Regions from separate parts of the Levilactobacillus muriae genome, predicted to be linked through region 2. Evidence: riboswitches for the same ligand, from Rfam matches in the RefSeq annotation. Region 2 holds a riboswitch; the other holds the start of a gene.
What was found. A riboswitch is a leader RNA that binds a small molecule or an ion and turns the genes downstream of it on or off. The one in region 2 is predicted to bind thiamine pyrophosphate.
Positions count from the first base shown of each region.

Region 1: it holds a riboswitch for thiamine pyrophosphate, as region 2 does, so the genes downstream of both, ACKTSF_RS10805 (ECF transporter S component) here and ACKTSF_RS11825 (RNA-guided endonuclease InsQ/TnpB family protein) in region 2, are expected to answer to the same signal.

Region 1 is NZ_BAAFRU010000015.1:51,689-54,834, forward strand. Features, by position in the region: gene ACKTSF_RS10795 (serine hydrolase) at 1-122, opposite strand, end outside; gene ACKTSF_RS10800 (D-alanyl-D-alanine carboxypeptidase family protein) at 434-1,606, opposite strand; TPP riboswitch at 1,817-1,908, shown strand; gene ACKTSF_RS10805 (ECF transporter S component) at 1,993-2,547, shown strand; gene ACKTSF_RS10810 (ABC transporter ATP-binding protein) at 2,747-3,146, shown strand, end outside.
Region 2 is NZ_BAAFRU010000019.1:22,294-25,439, reverse strand. Features, by position in the region: gene ACKTSF_RS11825 (RNA-guided endonuclease InsQ/TnpB family protein) at 429-1,649, opposite strand; TPP riboswitch at 1,830-1,935, opposite strand; gene ACKTSF_RS11820 (oxidoreductase) at 1,983-2,819, opposite strand; partial or broken gene ACKTSF_RS11815 (ABC transporter permease) at 2,831-3,097, opposite strand.

The DNA.
Region 1 (3,146 bases), on a different contig from region 2:
TTCTTCGTTGACACTGTGGTGTAGGTGGCAGCATTAGCGGTCACCTGAACACTTGCGGTGGCCCCTAATGTCACCGTAAACAACAGGGCCAGCATGAACCCTTTGAACTTTGTCATTCTCATTGGTATGTATTCCCCTTTTCTAAACGTTTCCGAAACTCTAACAGTCAGCCTACCATGGTAAATGGACCTTCGACAAGGGTTTACACGACTTTGTAACCTAGTTGTTGAGACCGTAATTTTACCGTAATCCATCGCTTGCCGGCTGAACTAATTGCTGGCTTCATCGTTGGGGGGAGTACCATTACTACCCTCGTCGACCGACTGGCCTTTAGACATCTTGGTAAGGCAAAAAGTATTCAGCCAGGATCCACCGATTCCCACTGAACACTTTCGACCCTTATTGGTTTAAATTTTCTAGGTCAGCCTATCATCTAATTATTCATGCGACTCATACCATAAGCGTGGTTCATGAGTGACCTAGTTTCCGTGAACTCATTCTCATCGTGTAAGACAACCGTGATCACCCGGTGCTTCCCAGACTTTTGACCGGTGCCGACGAAACAATAGCCAGCTAACGGCGTGTACCCCGTCTTTAAGCCGTCAACTTTCAAAGAGGCCCTGTAATATTTTCGTCCCTTCAGCAGGTTGTTATAGTTATGACAAACCTGTCCGTTAATCGTTATTGAACCAATCTTACCATCCTTCAAGACTCGTGGATATTTGGTGATCAAGTACCGGGCAATCAAGGCCACGTCCTTGGCCGAAACCTCGTTGGCGTTAGCCTTGCCATACGCGTAACCGTACTGTCGCAGGTCACTATTTTCCAACCCTGATGCTGAAACGAAGTGGGCTTTCCCCATCTTCCACGCTTTGGCCTGCGCATTCATTTTCCGAATGAACTTACCGTTACTACCGCCGACCCATTGCCCCAACGCAATAGCCGAATTGTTAGAGGAATCCAGGAACGCCGCGTAGTAGAGCTGGCGTACCGTGTACTTGTGGTTCAGCTTAAAGTGAAAGCCCCCATAGTCGGCGCTACGACTCATCGAAACCAGCCCACGACTGGTAATCTTGATTTTATGATTCCAGTTACGCGACTTGCCATCAATTTTCTTCAGCGTCAGGTACAACGTCATCAGTTTAGAAACCGAGGCGATTGGGCGTGCCGTGTTAGCATGCTTAGCCCAAACGACCTTCCCCGTCTTTGCGTCCATGGCAACGGCGGCCTTGGCCTTGGTCAAGACGAACGGTGCTTTGCCCGCCTTTAGGTAACCCCGCCAGATCCAACCCTTGACGCTGTTTTGGCTATTCTTGATGTAGAGGTAAACACCCCTAGTCTTCCCGTGCTTCATCGTCGCCTGCTTCGTGGCATACCACGTGGTGTGGGGGTGCGCAGTTAGGTTAATAACCTTACGGGTGTGCTTCTTGTTAAAGATGGCCCCTTTAGTACTCTTTTTGTGATAGGCCGTCTTCTTAATTGATTTCGTATTAACGGTCTTATACCCCGTCGCAGCATTCACCGACACAACCGGACCGACCACACCGCCCACCGTAATGGCAACGGTAAAAGCGATGAGACCGCGTTTCATATATCCTTTACGCATAACTTGAATCCTTCCAATCCGACAATAATTAAGACAACTAACGATTAGAATAGCACTCTTCCCCAGCAACCAAAAGCACTTTTGGGGATAGTGGCGCGACTGTAACGTAGTTGTAAAAATAATTTCGCCGCTGAACAGCTCATGCCATAGAAACGATTTTTACCGGCTGTGGTTGCAATTCCCGGATAAACTCGTTAAGCTAAGATTAATCAAATACGACTGGGGTGCCATCGCGGCTGAGATCAAACCCATTGAACCTGCTCTGGCTAATACCAGCGAAGGGAACGCGTAATCAATAGCTATCAATGACCCCACTAATGCACTTAGTGGGGATTTTTTTAGCATTGGTGGCCCCTCAGCGTCTAAATTTTAGGAGGCGGATGTTTATGAAACGTTGGCATATTAGAGATATTATTTTAGTGACGATTATTGCAATTTTTATGGGTGTTATCTTCTGGGCAATTGGTCCGGTCTACACGATTTTAGCGGCGGCTTTAGCGCCATTTGGGTTACAACCTCTAGCAAATGAACTGTTGTTGGGTATCTGGGTAATGGCGGGTCCTCTCGCTGGTTTTGTCATTCGGATTCCCGGTGCGGCAACCTTGGGCGAACTGCTGGGTGCCGTGGTGGAAATGTTCCTTGGCGGCATCTGGGGAGCTAGCACGTTAATTTCAGGTGTACTCCAAGGTTTTGGTTCCGAACTCGGTTTCATCTTCACCGGCTACAAACGTTACGGCTGGTTCACGTTGGCCATGAGCACGTTGACCACGACCATTGTTACCTTTGCGTGGGACCTGATTCGTAACGGGTATGCGGCTTACCACCTGCCATTCCTGTTACTCCTGTTCTGCGTGCGGTTGCTGTCCGTCTTCATCTTCGGTGGCGTGCTGACCAAGCTGATCAACAATCTCCTGGTCCGTGCCCACGTCTTGAAGGCCTAAATCTCAGTTGCCGCCTTACCTGACACTGTGATTTGTGCAATGAAAAGCAAGACTTTGCCATCCCTTATTCAAGTCAACTGTGTCCTACGATACAATCACATAGACTATTTAAAGCTTGGAAGGGCCGTGTTCAACTGGCCCTTCCAGCTTCACCACAGACATTAATTTTCAACTTATAATCAGCAGCTCATTTTCAAGTATGACAAGTAGTATTGGGGGAATTTATTTGGCTACCGTCACGGTACAATCACTCACTTACACCTATCCGAAGCAAGATCAGCCGGTGCTGAATCACCTTTCTGGCACCTTTCCCGCTGGTAAATTTTCACTACTGACCGGCGTATCCGGCGGCGGCAAATCCACGCTACTCAAGTTGATTGCCGGACTGCTGCCCAACGCCGACACTGCCATTACCTTTAATGGCCACCCACTCAGCGCTGTCGCACCGACGCAGCGGGCCGCCACCGTCGCCATGCTCTTTCAGGAGCCCAGTACGCAGTTCACCATGGATACCGTCCAGAACGAGCTGCGCTTTGCCCTTGAAAATCAACAGGTACCGGCCGAACAGATTGCGCAACGCAGCGATGCCGCCCTGACCT
Region 2 (3,146 bases):
TATTCTAAGTGGTAAACCACTAAGAATATTCCCACAGCTGAGTCTATTTTAACCGCCCTCACGACTAATATTGGAAGCTCCTAAACCAAGACTGCTCCCCCAAAACACACTAATTTCTAATACATCGCTTTCACTGCAACTGAAACTTCACACTTACTCTTTACCAAAATGTCATAGCAACTCGATTAAGCTACCATTATTTACCAACCCTACACTAAAGTCATGTTCCCCAACGTTTCGCGTGTCTTGACCGATCAGATTGGCTATTCATCCAACATTACAACGCCCAAGTCAATTGCCCTGAATGAATTCAGAGGCTTGTCGCTCACGTGTCTGGCGACACAGTAGTCCAACATGCCTATTAGACACTCCTACTCGTAGTGGCAACATCGTCGGGTAATTGACGGCTACCCGTTTAACTACCAGGTTTACCCGGTAGTTGTTAGCTTTTGAATCTTGGGTCGTTTGACACCGCTCAACCATTCATGTCCAAGCATCTCAATATTCATTGCGCCCAATCGATCATCATTGCAACGATACTGGCACTGCACACACCAATACTCGTGCGTGTCATGATGGCGATTAGTCTTCACAATCAGCCCACACTTTGGACAGCGTTGCGAGGTATATGCTGGTGATACCTTCACGACGGCACTCTGAACCGCTTGCGCTTTATACGTTAGGAATGCTTCCAGTTGGAAAAAAGCCCAAGAACGATGGCTGTTACGTGAGGATTTTGGTAAGTCTTCGGTATTGAAGGTCACGTTGGTTAAGTCTTCCAAAACAAAAACCGTATGTGAACCGTATAATGCAACGAGTGTCTTAGCCAACCGATGATTCACATCGGCCATCCAGCGGTTCTCTCGTTGGGCCAGTTGCTTCAGCTTCTTCTTGGCTGACTTGGACCCTTTACTTTGGAGACGGCGCCGATTCTCCAAGAACTTCTTCCGCCGAAGTAGGATCTTCTGACCATCGAAAAAAGTAGTCTTTCCCAGATGGTCATATGCGGTGGCCAAGAAGCGCACGCCACGGTCAATACCGACAATCTGAGGACTATTTCCTTTGTCAAAATCAGTGATATCCTTAGTGATGCCAATATGTAGGAACCATTTTCCTTGGTTGTGGACCAGTTTGCCAGTCCCTAACTTCCAGTCGCCCTGAAAGTAGTCTTCAAAACCTTTATTGGTAAAAGCTAGCTTCGTTCGCTTCCCAAGAGTGGTGATGGAGATCTGGGTCATGCCATTGACGAAAGAATAATTACTCTGACGAACCAAATCGGCTTGAGGCCGGCGAAAATAAATCGGTTTTTCCAGCCACGTCAAGTCTCGCGGAATTTGAATCCACTTATTATCGGTTGCCTTGTAGCGATAAGCATGTTGTTTCATTTGTTCCTGAACCGTCTTGTAACGAGCGACAACCGTGCGAAAGACCGATTGCACCATTTGACTATTGAGCGCCGATTCTTGTCTAAACTTTTTATACAGATGGTTATTTATTTTCAACCAACTCAGTGGAAAGTCGTGGTCAAAGACCCACTGGCTGACAATGTTCGCTAATCGCTGATATTCTTGGGTCATAGCTAGAAATTCACCGGCTTGAATCGTGTCTAGATAGAGTCGCAACTTAATCGTACGTCCTAGTTTAACCATCGGCTACCTCCCCTGTAGGTTGGACTTAGTATACCATATCCGGTAGTCCAATAGGGGAACGTATGTTTAAGGAGGGTTTAAGTTCTGACATTCATCCAGCGATTGAAATCGTGGGTTTTCTGCCTTAGTTTTAATAAAAACGGGCCGCTAGCTCACAAAGTTAGTGAACTGGCGGCCCGTTGCCGTGCCACGACACATTCCCTTCGCAAGTTTGAGCTTGACAGGTTCCAAGGGATTGCGGAGTTCGCCGCATCTCAGCCCGTCGTGGACACCCCTAGTGTACTGGTTAATTTAAGCATAACAGGTTTTACCGCCACGTCAACGGTTCTCGCGTTACCGGGTAATCTGTTCAGCCGCTTTACCAATGACTTGCCACATGCGGTCAATCATCTTATCGGACAGGAAACGCCGCACCCACAAGATTTGACTCCCCGCGCCCGCCGAGTAACGGGTCTTGGGCCGCCGAGACAGTGCCGCCTTGTCCACCAACCGGGCAACGACCTTGGGCTTACTGGAGAACTTCTTGACAGCCTTTAGAATCGCCGCTGCTCGGCCAGCATCCTTCTCATACGGGCCATTCGCGGACAGTTCCTGCAAATGGTCAGCCGCAATATCTGCCCATTCTGATTGGATTGCTCCCGGTTCAATCACCGCCACGTGGATGCCCTGAGGGTCGAGTTCCAAGCGTAGCGCATCTGATAGCCCTTCCAAGGCAAATTTAGAGGCCACATACCACGCGCCAAAGGGCTGGGCCACCTTGCCATCGACCGATGTCACGTTGATGATCCGACCGGCGTGCTGTTGGCGCATCATGGGCAGAACCGACTGAATCAGCCGTGCCGCCCCAAAGAGGTTCACGTTGAATTGGTCCTCTGCCTGTGCCATGGGAACGTCTTCGACCGCACCCATCAAGCCATACCCGGCATTGTTGACCAAGATATCCACCCGACCAGTCTCGTTGACGATCCGGTCGACCGCGCTTTCCACGCTAGCCGGATCGGTAATATCAAGTGCCAGCGTCGTGATGCCTAGGTCGTCGAGATCATTCATCCGGCCGACCCGCCGCGCCCCGGCGTACACCGTAACCCCGTTTCGATGTAAACTCCGTGCAATCGCATTGCCAATTCCTGACGATGCACCTGTAACCAACGCAACTTTTCGATGTGCCATATATTTTCCTCCTAATTTGACGAACCAACTAATTGTTTACGTTCATTATAGAACTCTCGGTAGGCCCAGTAACAGGCCAATACCGAGCCAATACTCGTCGCCGACATTAACATGAAGGTGACCATGATCTGATACTTAATTGCTCGAACCGGGTCCACACCAGCAAAAATCACCCCGGACATCATTCCCGGCAGACTCACAATCCCCACGGTCTTGGCGGAGTCGATGGTTGGCTGCATGCCCGTCTTGATACTGGCCCGGATCATGTCGCGAGAAGCGTCCTTCGTCGCTTAGAGAATTGGTGCCTTTGAAACTCGGTTCTCAGAG